Regions from separate parts of the Pseudomonas sp. LBUM1641 genome, predicted to be linked through region 4. Evidence: predicted binding sites of a transcription regulator. Region 4 holds the regulator's gene; each other region holds the start of a gene.
What was found. Region 4 encodes FliA, which starts transcription of late flagellar genes. Its sites were predicted from a motif close to CTAAAGTTTNNNNNNNNNNNGCCGNTAA; they were not measured.
Positions count from the first base shown of each region.

Region 1: a site for FliA is predicted at 2,164-2,191, ahead of ACA046_RS31805 (methyl-accepting chemotaxis protein). Genes of this name have one in related genera too.
Region 2: a site for FliA is predicted at 2,373-2,400, ahead of ACA046_RS20000 (methyl-accepting chemotaxis protein). Genes of this name have one in related genera too.
Region 3: a site for FliA is predicted at 2,344-2,371, ahead of ACA046_RS14250 (methyl-accepting chemotaxis protein). Genes of this name have one in related genera too.

Region 1 covers NZ_CP166815.1:6,873,960-6,879,020, forward strand. Annotated here, with positions in the region: gene ACA046_RS31805 (methyl-accepting chemotaxis protein) at 87-2,063, opposite strand; gene ACA046_RS31810 (LysR substrate-binding domain-containing protein) at 2,242-3,162, opposite strand; gene ACA046_RS31815 (NorM family multidrug efflux MATE transporter) at 3,315-4,718, shown strand; gene ACA046_RS31820 (putative bifunctional diguanylate cyclase/phosphodiesterase) at 4,847-5,061, opposite strand, start outside.
Region 2 covers NZ_CP166815.1:4,337,244-4,342,304, forward strand. Annotated here, with positions in the region: gene ACA046_RS19985 (tetratricopeptide repeat protein) at 1-731, opposite strand, end outside; gene ACA046_RS19990 (aldose 1-epimerase family protein) at 963-2,177, shown strand; partial or broken gene ACA046_RS19995 (magnesium chelatase subunit ChlI family protein) at 2,187-2,314, opposite strand; gene ACA046_RS20000 (methyl-accepting chemotaxis protein) at 2,514-4,010, shown strand; gene ACA046_RS20005 (cytoplasmic protein) at 4,070-4,309, shown strand; gene ACA046_RS20010 (nucleotidyltransferase domain-containing protein) at 4,471-5,061, shown strand, end outside.
Region 3 covers NZ_CP166815.1:3,133,108-3,138,168, reverse strand. Annotated here, with positions in the region: gene ACA046_RS14265 (LysR family transcriptional regulator) at 1-710, opposite strand, end outside; gene ACA046_RS14260 (aldo/keto reductase) at 830-1,825, shown strand; gene ACA046_RS14255 (hypothetical protein) at 1,832-2,230, opposite strand; gene ACA046_RS14250 (methyl-accepting chemotaxis protein) at 2,430-4,424, shown strand; gene ACA046_RS14245 (SRPBCC family protein) at 4,506-4,961, shown strand.
Region 4 covers NZ_CP166815.1:5,226,746-5,231,806, forward strand. Annotated here, with positions in the region: gene ACA046_RS23890 (chemotaxis protein CheA) at 1-564, opposite strand, end outside; gene ACA046_RS23895 (protein phosphatase CheZ) at 576-1,364, opposite strand; gene ACA046_RS23900 (chemotaxis response regulator CheY) at 1,383-1,757, opposite strand; gene fliA (RNA polymerase sigma factor FliA) at 1,928-2,668, opposite strand; gene fleN (flagellar synthesis regulator FleN) at 2,665-3,498, opposite strand; gene flhF (flagellar biosynthesis GTPase FlhF) at 3,619-4,935, opposite strand; gene flhA (flagellar biosynthesis protein FlhA) at 4,947-5,061, opposite strand, start outside.

The sequences.
Region 1 (5,061 bases), 1.6 Mb from region 4:
CCGGCTCCCACGTTGAACCGGTTTCTTCAATTGAACACGGTCAACTGTGGGAGCGGGCTTGCCCGCGATGAGGCCCGAACAGTCAATCAACGAAAACGGTCAACCTCATGCCGCAATCCCGCAGCCAGGGTCTCCAGTTCCTTGGCGGTAATCGCCAGGTTCGACACCACTTCACGCTGCTCGCTGTTGGCCAGGGCGATGCTCTGCAAGTTGCTGCTAAGCAAGGTCGCGGTGCTGCTCTGCTCTTGGGTAGCGGTGGTAATCGCCGCAAACTGCTGGCCTGCCGAGCGGCTTTGCTCGTCGATCCGCGCCAAGGCTGATGCTACGTCAGCATTGCGTGCCAGGCCTTCCTGCATCAGCACGTTGCCTTGTTCCATGGTGCTGATGGCGTTGCCGGTTTCCTGCTGGATGCTCTGGATCATTCCGGATATCTCATCCGTGGCCTGACGGGTGCGCGACGCGAGGTTGCGCACTTCATCGGCCACCACCGCGAACCCGCGCCCTTGCTCACCGGCCCGCGCCGCTTCGATAGCGGCGTTGAGCGCCAGCAGGTTGGTCTGTTCGGCAATCGCGGTGATCACACCGACGATCCCGCCGATTTCCTGGGAGCGCTGGCCCAAGGTATTGATCACCGTGGCCGTGCTGTTCAGCGCGGTGGCGATGTGTTCCAGGGACGAAGACGCTTCTTGCATCGAGGTGCGGCCGATCTTGGTTTGCTGGGCGTTGTCCTGGGCCAGGCGCTCGGTGTTACCCATGTTGTCGGCGATGTTCAGCGAGGTGGCGCTGAACTCTTCTACCGCGCCGGCCATGCTGGTGATTTCGCCGGACTGTTGCTCCATACCTTCGTACGCACCGCCGGACAAACCCGACAGCGCCTGGGCGCGGCTGTTCACGTCTTCTGCCGCCTTGCGGATATGCGACACCATGGTCGACAGGGCTTCGCCCATCTGGTTGAAACTGCGGGCTAGCTGGCCGATTTCATCATGGCTGGAAACGTTCAAGCGCACGCTCAAATCACCGGCGCCCAGGGCTTCAGCCTGACGCACCAGGTCGCCCAACGGCTGCAATTTGCTGCGCAGCAGCCAGACCGCCGCGCCCACCGCCAGCAGCATCGCGAGCAAACTGCCGATCGCCAGGCGAATCCCCACCGACCAGGTCACCGCGCGAATTTCGGCTTTCGGCATGCTCGCCACCACCGACCACGGGCCGCCTTCAAACGGCACCGCGACGCTGTAGAAGTCTTCGTTCTTGTCGCTCCAGAAACGGCCTTTTCCAGGCTTGGCGGCCAGGTCGAGCATGACCGGAATCGACTGATCCAGCGCCTGCACCCCAGCTGGCGGGACCAGCCAGTGCTTCTGTTCGTCCAGCAGCGCCAGGGAACCGGTCTGGCCGATGCGGAAGCGCTTGAGGTTGTCGAACTGGGCGTTCTGCGCGTCGGTGTAGTCGAAGCCGACAAACAGCACCGCAATCACTTTGCCGCTGGCATCACGCACCGGGCTGTACTGGGTCATGTAGAAGCGATCAAACAACACCGCGCGGCCGACATAGCCCTGCCCGCCGAGCAAGCGTTGATAGGCCGGGTGCTGATGATCCAGCGCCGTACCGATGGCGCGGCTGCCGTCCTGCTTGGTCAGGGACGTGCTGACGCGGATAAAGTCCTCCCCGCTGCGTACGAATACGGTCGCCACGCCGCCGGACATCTGCTTGAACTCATCAACTTCAGCGAAATTGTTGTTGAGCACTTCCTCGCCCAGGTACAGGCCCGGCGTCTGCACGCCCGCCACCGTCACCGGTTGCTCGGGGCGCGTACTCAAGCCAGCGCTGAAGCGCTTTTCAAACAGCCCGCTCAAACGCTGAGTGCTCTCGCGCAAGGTGCTGTGGAAGGTATTGAGTTGGTCAGCCAGCAAGCGAGCCTCGCTGGCCAGATGCTCCTCGCGGGTGTCGAGGTTGGCTGAGTCCAGCGAACGCAAGGCGAACACCGTGCTGCCGCTGATGACGACAGCCAGTATCACGGCGAGGGCAAGCCCCAGTTGAGAGGCGATCCGGGCGCGAGGTTGAGACATGAAGGCTCCTGGCCGAGGCCAGGATCATCCTGATCTCATAGCGCTGCTCGGCAAAATTCTAATAGGGGAAACGTTGTAGAACGGTGGTTCCAACAACCCTACTTCGGCGGGCAGGCTCAATACTTGAGCGAATCACAGGGGTATCACGCAAACGATTGCTCGCCAATGCGCAATCCGCTCAATCCAGCCGCTCTACCTCGGGCAATTCCATCGCCTGGACCTCGCTCTGAAGAAAGTCCGCCAGCCGGCGCAAACGCTCACCACCGGGCCGGGTTTTCGGCCACACCAGATAGTAATTTTCCCCACTGGCCACGGCGGTTGGCCATGGCAGGCTCAGGCGGCCTTGAGCAACGTCTTCAGCCACCATCAGCAAGTCGCCCATGGAAACGCCGTAACCCCGGGCGGCCGCGATCATGCCCAATTCCAATGTGTCGAACACCTGCCCGCCCTTGAGCGAGACCTGGGATGACAACCCCATGCGCTCCAGCCAATAGCGCCAGTCACGCCGGTCGGGTGTCGGATGCAGCAACTCGGCGGTAGCCAGCCGTGTGACATCCCAGGGCCCGTCGCTCAACAGGTTGGGGGCGCCCACCGGAATCAACAGCTCAGGAAACAGGTAACTGGCTTCCCAGTCCGGCGGGAAATGGCCATTGCTCAGTAACACGGCGCAATCGAACGGCTCCTGGTTGAAGTCCACTTCATCGATGCTCATCCAGGCGCTGGTCAGTTGCACTTCATTGCCCGGCTGCAAATGCCGGAAGCGACTGAGCCGCGCCAGCAGCCAGCGCATGGTCAGGGTGGACGGCGCCTTCATGCGCAGGATGTCGTCCTCTGCGTTCAACGTGTGACAGGCGCGCTCCAGGGCCGCGAAGCCTTCGCGCACGCCCGGCAGCAACAGGCGCGCCGCCTCGGTGAGCTGCAAGGTGCGGCCGCTGCGCTGGAACAGGCGGCAGGCGAAATGCTCTTCCAGGGTACGAATGTGCCGGCTCACCGCGCTTTGGGTGATCGACAACTCTTCCGCCGCCCGGGTGAACGAGTTGTAGCGGGATGCGGCTTCAAACGCGCGCAAGGCGTAAAGAGGAGGAAGACGACGAGACATGGCGAAAGCTCCGACGGCGCAATCTCGAAACCCTACCAGAATCATTCAGGCATGAGTTTTAATCATGCGTGCCATCGGATTTATCCCTTTGTGCAACGCGCTGTGAGCGCCGAGAATCAACCCTTCCACCCTTCCCTGACTTTTTGAGCGTGATGATCATGCAGCATCCGGCACGTACCGAACTCTGGGCCATTCTGCGGCTGTCAGGGCCGCTGATTGCCTCACAGTTGGCCCACATGCTGATGGTGCTAACCGACACCCTGATGATGGCACGCCTGAGCCCCGAGGCCCTGGCCGGCGGTGGCCTGGGTGCCGCAAGCTATTCGTTCGTGTCGATTTTCTGCATCGGCGTGATCGCCGCCGTGGGCACGCTGGTCGCGATCCGCCAGGGCGCGGGCGACATTGAAGGCGCCACCCGCCTGACTCAGGCCGGGCTGTGGCTGGCCTGGTTGATGGCGCTGGTGGCCGGCTTGTTGCTGTGGAACCTCAAGCCAGTGCTGCTGATGTTCGGCCAGACCGAAACCAACGTCGCGTCCGCCGGCCAGTTCCTGACCATCCTGCCGTTCGCCCTGCCCGGCTACCTGACGTTCATGGCCCTGCGCGGCTTCACCAGCGCCATCGGCAAGGCAACGCCGGTGATGGTTATCAGCCTGGGCGGCACGGTGATCAACTACCTGCTCAACCACGCGTTGATCGAAGGCATGTTCGGCCTGCCGAAACTTGGGCTGGTGGGCATTGGCCTGGTCACGGCCATCGTCGCCAACTGCATGGCCCTGGCGCTGATCTGGTACATCAAATACAACCGCGCCTACGACGCCTACCCGCTGCGCAAGGGCCTGCTGCGCCCCAACCTGCATTACCTGCGGGAACTGTGGCGCCTTGGCCTGCCGATTGGTGGCACCTATGCGGTGGAAGTCGGGCTGTTTGCTTTCGCGGCGCTGTGCATGGGCACCATGGGCAGCACGCAATTGGCCTCGCACCAGATTGCCCTGCAGATTGTGTCGGTGGCGTTCATGGTTCCGGCGGGCATGTCTTACGCGATCACCATGCGCATCGGCCAGCATTACGGGGCCGGGAACCTGCTGGACGCACGGCTGGCCGGACGGGTTGGCATCGGCTTTGGCGCATTGGTGATGCTGGGCTTTGCAGCGGTGTTGTGGTTGTTCTCGCACCAGTTGATCAGCTTGTTCCTCGACCAGAATGACCCGGCGTTTCGCGACGTGATCAACCTCGCGGTCAGCCTGCTGGCGGTGGCCGCTTGGTTTGAGCTGTTCGACGGCGTGCAGACCATCGCCATGGGCTGCATTCGCGGGCTCAAGGATGCCAAGACCACGTTCCTGGTCGGGTTGGGTTGCTATTGGCTGATCGGCGCACCGGCCGCCTGGCTGATGGCGTTCAACCTCGGCTGGGGGCCGACCGGCGTGTGGTGGGGCCTGGCTTTGGGCCTGGCGTGCGCGGCAGTCAGCCTGACCTGGGCGTTTGAACGGAAGATGAAGCGGATGATTCGCCAGGAGCCTGAAGCCCACCTCGGATTTCAAGCCCCGCAGCCTGAGTAACGGCTGTACTCGGTCAAATGTGGGAGCGGGCTTGCTCGCGAATGCGGTGGGTCAGCTATGAATTGGTTGCCTGAAATACCGCATTCGCGAGCAAGCCCGCTCCCACATTTTTGATCGGGTTCACAATATTAGATCACGCCGCCCACCAACTCCTGGCTGTCACCAAACGTCAGGTAGTCCACCAGTTCCGACAGCGGCAACGGTTTGCTGATCAGGTAACCCTGGGCCTGGTCGCAGCCGAACAACCGCAGCAACGCCAGTTGCTCTGCGGTTTCCACGCCCTCGGCCACCACTTCCAGATTCAGGTTGTGGGCCAGGTTGATCATCGCGTGGACCAGTTTGC
Region 2 (5,061 bases), 890 kb from region 4:
ATACCCATCCGGTAGAACGAGCCGAGGTCGTTCACGGCAATTGGCAAGTGCTGGGCGGCGGCTCTGGTGTACCAGAAAATGGTTTGGCTCAGGTCCTGGGCCACGCCCTGACCGAGTTTGTAACTCAGACCCAAGCTGTATTGCCCCTGCGCTTCACCGGCTTCGGCGGCTTTGCGATACCAGCTCACAGCTTGTACAGCATCTTGTTTGACGCCCTGCCCCTTGTCATACGCATAACCGAGGTTAACCTGGGCCTCTGCCAAGCCTTGCTCCGCGGCCTTGCGAAACCACACGGCGGCCTTTGCCTTGTCGGCGTTCACGCCAACACCGAGGTTGTAGCAAAGACCGAGGTTGTATTGAGACAGCGCAAGGCCTTGCTCTGCAGCCTTGCTAAACCATTGCGCGGCTTGAGCGTGGTCCTTGGGTACACCAAGAGCGTCGTAGTAAGCCACTCCGAGGTTGTGTTGGGCAGGGGCGTAACCCTGGCGGGCGGCGCTTTTCAGCCAGGTGATGGATTCGGCCAAGGTCACGAGGTTCTGACCCTTGATGACAGACAAGTCGAACTGCGCTGGCGCCGAGCCGTTATTCGCAGCCGTGGTGAGCGCCGATAAATCGCTCGTGGTTTGCCGGTGAATCATCGCGCCTGCGGGGCTATAACTTGCAAAACTGTAACTGGTGAACCCCAGAAACACAGTGGCAATACAGACCCGAAACATCCTTTTCGCCTGCATGATTGAATCCTTCGTCAATAAGCTGGGTTCGGTTTGGCCAGAACTCAGCCTGCCAAAAGCCGATCATAGCCAAGCAGGCGTCAGCCGCAATTATGCAAATAGGATTAGCTCCTTATTTTTTCCCGGATTTAAAGCGTGGCTATCAGCGACATTACCGTGTCGATCTTTTAGCTTGCTGAAACGTTTCATCACGTTTATAAAAATGGCACAACTCCAAGAAAGGCTGCTGCCATGACCCCGCTCAAACTTTTTGTTGCCATCAGCGCACTGTCCACTGCCTCCCACGCCATGGCCTGGGATTACGTTCTGCTCGACACTGACAAAGCCGCCCAGAGCTGGCAGATCACCAGTCAGCAACTCGGAATAAAAACCGACAAACCCTTCAGTGTTACCTTACGCACCTTGCACGGCGGTCGGCAGGAGGGCGTCAGCATCGTCGACATTGATAACGGCACGATGAAACTCTCGGTAGTGCCGACCCGCGGAATGAACGTCTTGCAGGCCTCGGTTGGCAATGTACGCATGGGCTGGGATTCGCCGGTCAAGGAAGTGGTCAATCCGTCTTTCATCGAACTCAATGGCCGCGGTGGTCTGGGCTGGTTGGAAGGTTTCAATGAGCTGGTCACCCGCTGCGGGTACGAATGGGTCGGCCACCCCGGCGTCGACAACGGCGAGCTGCTGACCCTGCATGGTCGGGCCGCCAACATTCCTGCGAATAAAGTCACGCTGCATATCGATGAAAAACCACCGTACGCCATCACCCTGCGCGGCGAGCTGAAAGAGCAGGCGTTCAAGAAGGTCGACTTCTCGGTCGCGACCGAACTGGTCACCGAACCCGGCAGCGTGGTGTTCGCCCTTAACGACACCCTGACCAACAACGGCGACTATCCGAAGGAATACCAGGCGCTTTATCACAGCAACTTCAGCACTCCGTTCCTGGAGCAGGGCGCTCGTTTCGCCGCGCCGGTGAAACAGGTGTCGCCGTTCAACGACAAGGCCAAGGACGATCTTCCCGACTGGCAAACCTACCGCGCACCGACCAAGGACTACGACGAAACGGTGTACAACGTGGTGCCGTATGCCGATGCCAAGGGCGATACGTTGACCGTGTTGCATAACAAGGCCGGCAGCCTGGGCGTTTCGGTCGGCTTCAATACCCAGACACTGCCCGTGTTTTCCCTGTGGAAAAACACCGACACCCAAGGCCAGGGCTATGTCACGGGGCTGGAGCCGGGGACAAGTTTTTCCTACAACCGCCGTTATCAGCGGCCACTGAATCTGGTACCGACAATTGGGCCCAAGGAACACAAACAGTTCCGCATCAGCTATAGCTTGTTGGCGGATAAGGCGGCGGTGGATAGAGCCTTGAAGCAGGTTAGCGAGATTCAGGATGGGCGGGAGACTGAGGTGCGGCAGACGCCGTTGGTTGATCTTACCAAGGGGTGACACGGGCGGGAGCATTGTCGGCCGATATGGCAGCCCCTCGGCCATGTGTTCGCGTCTGATCCCGTCGGCTTGTTCAAGGTCCACCAGCGAGCGTGCGACCTTGAGCGGCGATGGGCTGCTCGCAACGATTCGGTCACTGTCCGCGGTTGGCCGATTGCAGCCCCTCGTGACAAACCTCTATTCGCCGTTTCCAACCTAAAGCCCCACCCAACAACGCCGATAACCTCCTACCACCCATCAATCCCCGCTCCCCCACACCTGATTCGCTCCCCGCATGCCCGTATGGCACGTCGCATGCTTGCCTGACCCTGGCCAGTCCACATGGAGTACGAGTGAATGCCTGCGCAAGCCCGTTTTATCGAGCACTACCGTAAAGCCGACCGCATCATGCTCGCCCTGATCTGGCTGATGACGCTGTTCTCCCTGGGCCTGTCGTTCTGGCACGACACGCTGCTGCAAGCACTCATCATAGGAGGCGGCACCAGTGTGGTGCTGACCCTGGCCTATCGCGTCATCGGCGGCACCCGTCTGATGCGCTGTGCGCTGGGCGTTGGCCTGATGGTGATGGCGGCGTTGCACATCAACCAGGCCGAGGGTGTCATCGAATCGCACTTCGGTATCTTCGCGCTGCTGGCGGTGCTGACGTTCTACCGCGACTGGCTGCCTATCCTGGTGGCCGCGGCTACCATCGCGGTGCATCACGTGGTGTTTCATGCCTTGCAACACCAGGGCTTCCCTGTGTTTGTGATGGAGCATCACGGCGGCTGGAGCATGATTTTCGTCCACGCGTTCTACGTGGTGATGGAGACGGTCGCCCTGCTCTATCTCGCGGTACACAGTCAGAAAGAAGCGGTGGAAAGCCAGGAAATGCTCGAAAAGATGCTCGCCGTCACCACCCAGTTCAGCGGTGAGGCCGTCAAGGGCAGCGCGGAAAAAGTTCATGTCTCACTCGCGACGCGTTTCGACCACTTTCTGACCCAGATCACCGGCCTGATCGACGGCGTCGCTCGCGACTCCCACGGCCTCGGCCAACTTGGCCAGGAACTGGCCCACGCCAGCGGCACTCTGGAAAAAGGCGCGCGCCACCAGTTGGCAGAAATTGCCCAGATGACCGACTCCATGCAACGCATGGAAGACGCCATGGGGCATATCGCGGTGCACGTGGAGCAAGCCGTCGAACACGCGGGGCAAGCCAGCCAGCAAGTCATCCGTGGCCAGGAAAGCGTCGGCCGCGCCCAGCAGGAAATCACCCAGCTCGCCACCCGCCTCCACGACACTAACGAAACGGTCCAGGGGCTGGCCGTGCAAGCCGAACAGATCGGCTCGGTGCTGGAAGTCATCAGCAGCATCGCCAACCAGACCAATCTGCTGGCCCTCAACGCCGCCATCGAAGCCGCCCGCGCGGGTGAGCAAGGGCGCGGGTTTGCCGTGGTTGCCGATGAGGTACGCAGCCTGGCGCAGCGCACGGCGGTGTCTACCCAGGAGATCAAGACGATTATCGAAGGCTTGCAACACGGCAGCCGGCAAGCGGTTGAAGCCATGCACGACAGCCGCCAGGGGGTGGAACGCTGCGTGGAAGACAGCCAGCTGGCGGTGGAGATGCTGCGGGCGGTGGGCAATGATATTTCGCAGATTGATCAGTTGAATGGGCGGATTGTGTCGACCACCCGCGAGCAGTCCACGGCGAATGTGGAGATTGTGGGGCGGCTGCAGTCGGTGCAGAGCATTGCGCAGAATACGGCGCAGGATGTTGAGACGCTGGCCAGGAGCAGTGAACGGCTGCCGCCAATTGCGGTGCGGCTGGATGCGCTGGGGCGCCGGTTTCATCAGTGAGCGGGCGCTCGATTGACCCCGATTTTTTCTAGTAAAATTTGGAGTTTAAGGACTAACCCATGGATGTGATTTCAGCGCACCTATTTTCTACAAATCACCGCACTCAAATTGAAGCAAGCGATCGCTGTGGCTGTTTTTACTGCTTAGGTGTGTTTTCGCCTTCAGAAATCACTGAATGGGTTGACCTAGATGGCACCGCTTTGTGTCCGAAGTGCGGGATCGACTCGGTTATCGGTTCAGCATCCAGCTTGCCGATCACCCCTGAATTTCTCTCGAAAATGCACGAATATTGGTTCTAAAAGATTCCGTCACTCGATGGCATCCCTTCTGTTTGAGATCTACAGAGGAGCTTTATCTCAGTGCCGCACGTTTCGGCTACGTATTTACACACTCTGGGCCGGAAGCATTCACTATTGGCTCTGTTAAAGTCTCTCTCTGAACACAACTCACGGACGGCTTCATGGAACGACTCCATCCTCGTGGCATTGATGCGGACGGTTATATCCTCACCGTCTCCAACGTCGAGATGCAGCCACAGTTTCAGGCTTTGCTGACGGACGTTTGCATGACGCTCACGCGGTCGGAACCTCTGCTGGACGGGATTTATCTTTATGGTAGCGTCGCTAGAGGCGACGCTGTGCCGGGGGTTTCTGACCTGGACCTAACCCTCGTTCTGCACAGCCCTCCTACGTCGCAGGATCTGGAAATGCTGGAGTCGAAAAGGCGCATGCTGGAAAGTCGGCATGCCGAAGTCACCAAGATCGATTTCGATATCGGTAGTCGTGCTGAAGTATTGGCACCTGACAATCGATTGAGCTGGGGGTATTGGCTCAAGCATCACTGTCGTTGCTTATGGGGCAATGATCTGACCAAACGCTTTGACCGGTTCAAGCCGTCGCGCGCTATCGCCATTGCCGTGAATGGTGACTTTGAATCCGTACTGACCCGGTATGCCGATCTTATCGATCAGGCGACCACACCGACGCAATCGCTGCGCTTGCAGCGAGAAGCTTCGCGCAAACTCATCCGGTCAACTCAAGTGCTTCGCTCT
Region 3 (5,061 bases), 2.1 Mb from region 4:
CCGTAACCCGCTTCACAGGCGGCCAGGTAACCGTCGGCACTGTTGACCGCGACTTGCTTGGGCAGGTCGACCAGACGGATGTCGTTGCCGATCTGAAATTCCAGGCCATAGCGTTTGCCGCTGACGCTGGAGAAATACTCCACCACTTGATGGCCGGCCAGCGCCTCCAGCGTCGATGGCATGCCGAACTGCTGCAGGTAACCGGGACTGGCGCAGGTCACCTGATCCATCATCGCCAGCGGCCGGGCCACCAGCGACTCGTCCAGCGCCAGGCCGCCGCGCAACACGCAATCCACGCCTTCGCGGATCAGGTCCACCGGGCGGTCGTTGAGGCCGATTTCCAAGTCAATCTGCGGGTAACGCGTGGTGAACTCGGGCATTGCCGGAATCACCAGGAAGCGCCCGATCCCGGACGGCATATCGATACGCAACGTGCCGCGCGGGTTGCGGCGGCTGGTGGAGAACACAGCCTCGGTTTCCTCAAGGTCCGCCAGCAGGCTCACGCAACGCTGGTAATAGGCGGCACCGTCCAGGGTCGGGCTGACCTGGCGCGTGGTGCGCTGCAACAGTTGCACCCCAAGGTGTGCCTCCAGTTGTTTGATCAGGATCGTGACCGAGGCGCGCGGCAGTTGCAGGCTGTCGGCCGCCTTGGCAAACCCGCCCAGCTCGACAATCCGCACGAACACTCGCATCGCATTAAAACGGTCCACGGGCCGGTTTCCTTCAGGGATTATTTAGAATTTCATAATAGTGATAGTGGTTTTAGCCGGTTTATCCCGCTTTTGTCGAGGGCAACAATGGAGGCCTTCCCCACACAGGAGCTGGACCCATGCACACACGTCAACTCGGCAAAAACGGCCCCCAGGTTTCCGCCATCGGCCTCGGCTGCATGGGCATGACCGATTTCTACACCACCGGCACCGATACCGCCGAAGCCACCGCTACCTTGCACCGCGCCCTGGAGCTTGGGATCAACCTGCTGGACACCGCCGACATGTACGGCCCCCACACCAACGAAGCGCTGATCGGCAAAGCCATCGCCGGCAAGCGCGACCAGGTGTTCCTGGCCAGCAAGTTCGGCATCGTGCGTGACCCGGCGAACCCGGCGTTGCGTGGGGTGAATGGCCGTCCCGAGTACATTCGCGACGCCATCGACGGCACCCTGAAACGCCTCGGCGTGGAAACCCTGGACCTCTACTACCAACACCGTATCGACCCTGAAGTGGCGATTGAAGAAACCGTCGGCGCCATGGCCGAGTTGGTCAAGCAAGGCAAGGTGCGTTACCTGGGCCTGAGTGAAGCGTCGGCGGCCACCCTCGAGCGTGCCCATAAAGTGCATCCCATCAGCGCCCTGCAAAGCGAATATTCGCTGTGGAGCCGTGACCAGGAAGACAACGGTTGCCTCGCCGCTTGCCAGCGCCTGGGGATCGCATTTGTGCCTTACAGCCCACTGGGTCGGGGCTTCCTGACCGGCGCGCTGAAAAGCCCGGATGATTTTGCGGCGGATGACTATCGTCGGTTCAGCCCGCGCTTCCAGGGCGAGAACTTTGCGAAGAACCTGCTGCTGGTGGACCAGGTACAAGCCCTGGCCACCGACAAGGGCGTGACCGCCGGGCAACTGGCGTTGGCCTGGGTGCTGGCGCAAGGGGAATACTTGATCCCGATCCCGGGGACCAAGCAACGCAAGTACCTGGAAGAAAACGTCGCGGCATTGGAGGTCAAGCTGAGCCCGGCCGAACTGGCGGCGCTGGAGGCGATCTTCCCGGCCAATGCAACGGCAGGGCTGCGTTACCCGGAAGCGGTTATGCAGATGCTGGACAAATAGACCCACTCAATTGCGCTGGCGAAAGTCCGACAGGATGAATGGTGTGTGAGTCCTGAGCCAGGTATCAACCTCATCCAGCGAGCGCAATGGCTCGCTATGGGACTCAACGCTGTTTCGCGTGACGCTGACGGAATAGCCGTCGGCGTCCTGGCGCAGGGTGCCAGTGCTCTTGACCGGTTGGCCGCCTTCCTCGGCGAACGAGGTGGCGGTCAATGGCGCCGCAGTTAACGCTTGGGTGGTTCGTGCCTTCAGGGCTTTGCGCTTGGCGGCCAGTTCCTTGGCAACCACGACGCTGCCAATCGCCAACGCCAGGTAAACAAACGCCATGAAGTTATAGGTGGTGCCTCTGACCGTGTGATGCTGGATGCCCAGCCACTTGACGACCTGGTAGATGATTTCGTCCATGTTTTACGGTTGAATCCATTAGAAACTCTGGCCCGTATCAAACACCGCAGGCCCCCAAAATAGAAGCCTTGTGCAGGCTTTTTTATTCATTGCACTTTCTTACACCATAGTACCTAAAGCTCGCCCTTCCCAAGCCGATAGCCCTTCGAAGCTCTAACAAAGCCGCGTCGCACAATAAACGCTTCGTAAGGACGACCCCATGCCCTCATTGCGCTCTATCCAAGCTCGTTACACCCTGTTTTTGGTGCTGTTCGTCCTGTTGTTATTCGTATTGACGGTCGTGGGCATCGGACAGTTGGTGGCCCCCAAGCTGCGCCACACCGAAGAACAAGTGGCCCTCAATCGCATTGCCGAAGTGGCCGAGCAGATTCAGGGCGAGCTGAACAAGGTTCAGGCCCAGCAACGCAGCATCACCCAAACCATCCCGCTGCTGGACAGCGATGCCATCGACAAGGTGCTGCCCGGCCTGGTGGACCAGTACGGCGAATTGAAAGTGTTCGGCGGCGGCATCTGGCCCCTGCCCAACCAGCGCACGCCGGGACGCAACAAGCACAGCACCTTCTGGCACCGCGATGCCTCGGGCAAGCTGGCAGTGAATACGTTCTGGAACAGCGACGCAGCCCCCAACTACTACGATCAGAGCTGGTACAAAGGCGGCCTCGCTTCGCCCCGCGGCCAGTGCGCCTGGGCGGCGGCCTACAAGGATGACGCCAGCCAGGAGCCACGCACCAACTGCGCCATGGCCATCCAGCGCGATGGTGCAGCTTACGGCGTCGCCACCATCGACGTGACCCTGGGTTTCTTCAACGACCTGGTGGCCAGCAAGGAAAAAGACCTCGGCGGGCAAATGCTGATTGTCGAAGCCGACGGCAAGATCATCAGCAACAGCACACGCATCAGCGGCCCGGTGGTGTTGAAAAACATCAGCGAATTGGCCGGCACCTCGGCCTTTGCCGCCCAGGTCAGCGCCGGCCTGGCCCATCGTGATCAAACCCTGCAACGCAGTGAGTTCGACAACCAGGGCGTGGCCAGCACCTTCTTCATGCGCCCGATCGAGGGCACGCCGTGGTTCCTCGCGACTGCGCTGCCGACCTCGCTGATCACCGCCCAACGGGATGACGTGCTGGGTACGCTGGCGATGCTGCAAATCCCGATGATTCTGCTGCTGGTGCTGTTGCAGGTGTATGCCATCCGCCAGCTGGTACACCGGATGACCGCGCTGAAAACCAATATCGACGCGCTGTCCAACGGCGACGCCGACCTGACCCGGCGCATCACCATCCGTGCCGAGGACGAACTGGGCGCGATTGGCCATTCGGTGAACCGCTTTATCGTCTACCTGCAAAACATGATCGGCGAAGTGACCCTGGCCACCGGCGCCATGTCGTCGAGCCTGGCGCAATTGCAGCAGACCTCGGCCCAGACCAACCAGATCCTGGTGCGCCATGCCTCGGAAACCGACCAGACCGTCACCGCCATCACCGAGATGAGCTCTACCGCCGATACCGTGGCCGAGAACGCTGCCGAAACCGCCGCGTTCACCCAGCGTGCCAACGAGCATGCCGACCGTTCACGGGTAGTGGTCGGGGAAGCTTCCCGCAGCGTCAGCGCGCTGATCGGCGAAGTTTCCAGCGCCACCCACACCGTGGAAAACATGCGCCAGGACGCCGCGCGCATCACTGAAACCCTCGGCGTGATCGGCGCCATCGCCGGCCAGACCAACCTGCTGGCACTCAACGCGGCCATCGAAGCCGCCCGGGCCGGCGAACAAGGCCGGGGTTTTGCGGTGGTGGCCGACGAAGTCCGCGCCCTGGCCGCCCGTACCCAGGCCAGTACCTCGCAGATCAATGAGATGTTGGCGCGCCTGACCACCGGCGTGAGTTCCTCGGTGACGGCCATGGAAGCCACCCAGGCCAGCTGCCAGTCTGCCGCTGACGCCACGGCGCGGGTCAACACGGGGTTGGACGAGATGGCCGGCTCCGTCAGCCATATCAACAACCTCAGCACTCAGATCGCCACCGCCGCCGAACAGCAAAGCGCGGTGACCGAGGAAATCAACCGCAGCATGGTGCACATCCGCCACATGGTCGAAGAACTGGTGCAAAGCGGCCACGCCACCGAGCACAACACCCAAAGCCTGCTGGACGCAAATGGCCGGGTTATTGCATTGATGGGACGCTTTAAGGTGCGTTGAAAAAATAGCCTGAAAGCTCCCGTGCAATGCGCGGGAGCCAGACTATTCTGACAGTTCGCTCCGCCACACAGGAGGTGTGTCATGCACGCAGTCGAGCACCCGATCCGTCTGGAGCGGATCAGTCAGGAACGCTATATCCAGGCCCCTATCGAAACCGTTTACGACTATGTCACCCAACCGGATCGCTGGCATGAATGGCATCCGACTTCCTTGAGCGCCGACACCGGCACCACAGGCTCATTGCCCACCGGCCATCGTTTTACCGAAACCATCGACCTGATGGGTGTGCGGGTGCCCATGAGCTATCGCGTGCAGGTTGCGCTGCGACCGCGGGAGTTCAAGACCGCATTTACTTCGCTGGCGGTCGACGGCTGCATTCACTATTTCTTGCAGGCCCAAGGCGACGGCACCTTGTTTATCCGTGTGCTTACCTATGAAACCGAACTGCAACTGACCACCTTGCATGAGCGCATGATCGCCCTGTCCAACCTGGCCCTTGACCAGCTCAAGCAGCGCCTGGAATCCCCGTCTTCCTGACAAAACCGTCATATCCCTCTCAGTTTTCCGACAGCACCAGGCCGTTATTCTGGTGCTGCCGGTGTTTCGTAAAACCTCGTAACACTCTCGGAAAACCCTT
Region 4 (5,061 bases):
GTCGGTAATGTCTTCGGTGGTCGGCACCATGGCCGGCGCACTGGCCGCCGGAGCTTCGGCTTCGGCCTTGACGGCGTTCAGCGAGTCCAGCAGTTGTTCGAATTCGCTGTCGGTCACGTCGCCCGCAGGCTCGGCGACAGGCTCAGCCACCGCCTCGACCACCGGCGCATTGGCCGCAGGTTCTGCCAGGCGCGCCAGGGCGGCCAGCAGTTCCGGGGTGGCGGCCGTGATCGGTGCACGTTCGCGCACTTCACTGAACATGCCGTTGACCGCGTCCAGCGCTTCCAGGATCACGTCCATCAGTTCCGAGTCGACGTGCCGCTCACCCTTGCGCAGGATGTCGAACACGTTCTCGGCGATGTGACAGCACTCCACCAGCTCGTGGAGCTGGAGGAAGCCGGCGCCCCCTTTTACAGTGTGAAAACCGCGAAAAATTGCATTGAGCAGGTTCGCATCATCCGGTCGGCTTTCCAGCTCGACCAGTTGTTCGGACAGTTGCTCTAAAATTTCGCCGGCCTCTACAAGGAAATCCTGAAGGATTTCTTCATCGGCGCCGAAGCTCATGGGTGTGCTCCTTAGAAGCCTAAACTGGACAGCAAATCGTCTACGTCGTCTTGCCCGGATACAACGTCTTCACGTTTATCGGCATGAATCTGCGGACCTTCACCCTTGGCGAGGTGTTTTTGTGGATCTTTTTCAGAAAGGATCGCTTCGCGGTCATGTTCGATGCCGGCAAACCGGTCAACTTGACCCGCCATCAACACCAGTTTGAGCAGGTTGCTTTCCACTTCGGTGACCAGTTGGGTCACGCGCTTGATCACCTGACCGGTGAGGTCCTGGTAGTCCTGGGCCAGCAGAATGTCATTGAGGTTGCTGGAAACCGTGCGGTTTTCCTGCTCGCTGCGGGACAAAAAGCCTTCAACCCGACGCGCCAGCTCACGAAACTCTTCAGCGCCCACTTCCCGACGCATGAACCGGCCCCAGTCAGTGCTCAGGGCCTTGGCTTCACTGGCCATACCGTTGACCAGAGGCGTGGCGTTTTCCACCAGGTCCATGGTGCGGTTGGCCGCCGCCTCAGTCAGCCTGACCACATAGGACAGGCGTTCGGTGGCATCCGTGATCTGCGAGATTTCTTCGGCCTGGGGCATGTGCGGGTCAATCTGAAAATTGACAATCGCACTGTGCAACTCACGGGTGAGCTTGCCCACTTCCTGGTACAGGCCGCGGTCACGGGTCTGGTTGAGCTCATGGATTAACTGCACCGCGTCACCGAACTGGCCTTTTTCTAGGCTTTCGACGAGTTGGTGGGCATGTTTTTTCAGGGTCGACTCGAAGTCGGCCTGCGATGATTCTTTATGCTCCATAGCTCCCCCGTGGCAGCATCAATGACCGATGCGTTCGAAGATCTTTTCGATCTTCTCTTTCAAGGCCAGTGCAGTGAATGGCTTGACCACGTAGCCGTTAACCCCGGCTTGGGCGGCTTCGATGATCTGTTCACGCTTGGCTTCAGCGGTCACCATCAGCACAGGCAGGCTGCGCAGTTTTTCATCCGCGCGCACGTGGCGCAGCAGATCGATACCGGTCATGCCCGGCATGTTCCAGTCCGTTACCAGAAAGTCAATGCTCCCGCTGTTGAGGATCGGAATCGCCGTAATGCCGTCATCCGCCTCGACCGTGTTAGTGAACCCAAGGTCACGCAACAGGTTTTTTATGATCCGCCGCATCGTTGAGAAGTCATCAACGATGAGGATTTTCATGTTCTTGTCCAATTCGACCTCCAAGCAGTCTTAAACGCGCCCAGCACCTGGGCGCGCCATATCAATCAACAGGCGTTACACAAAAAGGACTACCGGGGGCGCACCACGGGCCAAGCCCGTCCGGGCGCAGCGCCCGGACGGTATCGTTCGCAGTGTCCCCACACTGCCTGTCAGCGCGCTCGCCACTCTCCCAAACGCCCCCGCAAGCGGGCCGCGCACTGGCTGTGTAACTGGCTGACTCGCGATTCGCTGACTCCCAGGACCTCACCGATTTCCTTGAGGTTCAGCTCTTCGTCGTAGTACAGCGCCAACACCAGTCGCTCACGCTCCGGCAAATTGGCAATCGCGTCCGCCAGCGCAGTCTGGAAGCGTTCATCTTCCAGATCGCGTGACGGTTCGAGATGAGCACTCGCGCCGTCCTCGTGCAGCCCTTCATGTTCGCCGTCCTGCAAAAGGTCGTCGAAACTGAACAGGCGGCTGCCCAAGGTATCGTTCAAAATCCCGTAGTAATCGTCGAGACTCAATTGGAGTTCGGCCGCAACTTCATGATCTTTAGCGTCGCGACCGGTTTTTGCTTCAATTGAGCGAATTGCGTCACTTACCATGCGCGTATTGCGGTGTACCGAACGCGGCGCCCAATCACCTTTACGCACTTCATCGAGCATGGCCCCACGGATACGAATACCCGCGTATGTCTCGAAACTTGCGCCCTTGCTCGCGTCGTATTTGGTCGACACTTCGAGCAAGCCGATCATCCCGGCCTGGATCAAGTCTTCGACCTGGACACTGGCGGGCAGGCGCGCCAGCAAGTGATAGGCAATGCGCTTGACCAGGGGCGCATAGCGCTCGATCAATTCGACTTGACTGTCACGTGCCGACTTCTTGTAAAGGTTGTAGCCGCTGGCTGTCATAGCACCGGTCCTGCGCTCGTCTGATGCACCAATCGCTCGACGAAAAACTCCAGATGCCCACGCGGGTTGGCGGGCAACGGCCAGGTATCGACCTTCTGGGCAATAGCCTTGAACGCCAATGCGCACTTCGAACGAGGGAACGCTTCATAGACCGCACGCTGCTTTTGCACGGCCTTGCGTACGCATTCGTCGTAGGGAACTGCGCCAACGTATTGTAAGGCGACATCGAGGAAGCGATCTGTGACCTTGGTCAACTTGGCGAACAGATTCCGGCCTTCCTGGGGGCTTTGGGCCATGTTGGCCAGCACGCGGAAGCGGTTCATGCCGTAGTCGCGGTTGAGCAGTTTGATCAGCGCGTAGGCGTCGGTGATCGAGGTCGGTTCGTCGCACACCACCAGCAACACTTCCTGGGCTGCGCGCACGAAGCTGACCACGGACTCGCCGATCCCGGCGGCGGTGTCGATCACCAGCACGTCGAGGTTGTCGCCAATGTCGCTGAACGCCTGAATCAGGCCGGCATGCTGCGCCGGGCTCAGGTGCACCATGCTCTGGGTGCCGGACGCGGCCGGCACGATGCGAATCCCGCCGGGGCCTTGCAACAGTACGTCGCGCAGCTCACAGCGGCCTTCGATGACATCGGCCAGGGTATGTTTGGGCGTCAGTCCCAGCAGAACGTCAACGTTCGCCAGACCCAGGTCAGCATCCAGCAGCATGACGCGACGGCCAAGCTCTGCCAGGGCCAGGGACAAATTCACTGACACGTTAGTTTTTCCGACGCCACCTTTGCCGCCGGTCACCGCGATCACCTGTACGGGATGCATGCTGCCCATTTTATTTCTTTACCTTGTCTTGCTTAGACGCAGGCTACATGACTTGGCCGCGCGAACTGCTGGCAGACCATCGATGTAGATACTTTGCACTGTCATTTGTAAATTAAAGGCCATGTTGCCTCAGCCGACACGTTTGTTCGGGCTGTGGTAGAGGTCAGCAAACATGTCAGCCATCGCTTCCTCACTGGGTTCTTCCTGCATTTGCACGCTGACAGCCCGGCTGACCAACTGATGACGGCGCGGCAGATGCAAATCATCCGGAATCCGCGGCCCGTCGGTCAGGTAAGCAACCGGTAATTCATGACTGATGGCCAGGCTCAACACTTCGCCCAGGCTCGCCGTCTCATCCAGTTTAGTCAGGATGCAGCCCGCCAGCCCACAGCGCTTGTAGCTGTGATAGGCGGCGGTCAATACCTGCTTCTGGCTGGTGGTAGCAAGTACCAAGTAGTTTCTGGATTTGATCCCGCGCCCGGCCAGGCTTTCCAGCTGCATGCGCAGGGCCGGGTCGCTGGCTTGCAGGCCGGCGGTGTCGATCAGCACCACGCGCTTGCGCAGCAGTGGATCGAGGGCGTTGGCCAGGGACTGGCCCGGGTCGACGTGGGTCACCGGCACATTGAGAATGCGGCCCAGGGTCTTGAGCTGTTCCTGGGCGCCAATGCGGTAGCTGTCCATGCTCACCAGCGCGATGTTCTGTGCGCCGTACTTGAGCACGTAACGTGCGGCCAGCTTGGCCAGGGTGGTGGTCTTGCCCATGCCGGCAGGGCCGACCATGGCAATCACGCCGCCTTCTTCCAGGGGTTCGATTTCCGGGGTGACGATCATCCGCGCCAGGTGGGCCAGGAGCATGCGCCAGGCCTGGCGAGGTTCTTCAATTTGCGTGGTCAGCTGTAGCAGGTCGCGGGACAACGGGCCGGACAGACCGATGCGTTGCAGGCGACGCCACAGGTTGGCCTGTTGCGGCTGGCTGCCCTGCAACTGGTTCCAGGCCAGCGAGCCCAATTGCACTTCCAGCAGTTCACGCAGGCCGTTGAGTTCGAAACGCATCGAGTCGAACACTCGCTGGTCTACCGCTGCCGCCGGGGCGGGCGCAGCAGGACGCGGCGGCTCAACAAAAGTCGGTTCTACCAGAGGCTCGGACGCCGTCAGCGGCAACCCGGCAAACAGCTGGCGATTGGTGGAGGCGTCGCTGTCGCCACGCATGCTCAATTCAGCCTGGGCCGAGACAATGCGCGAAGCGGTCTTGCGCAGCTCGTCTTCCAGTTCCATGTTCGGCACACGCGGCGCCAGGGCCGAGGGTTTGTAATCGAGGGCAGCCGTCAGCTCGACACCGCCGGCAATACGACGGTTACCGATAATCGCAGCGTCGGCGCCCAGCTCATCACGTACCAGTTTCATGGCCTGACGCATATCGGCGGCGAAAAAACGCTTCACTTGCATATCCCACTACCTCAGCCGTTGGGCCCTACTGTCGCGACGATAGTCACTTGCTTATTGTCAGGAATTTCCTGGTAAGCCAATACATGCAAATTCGGTATAGCCAGGCGTCCAAACCGCGACAACATC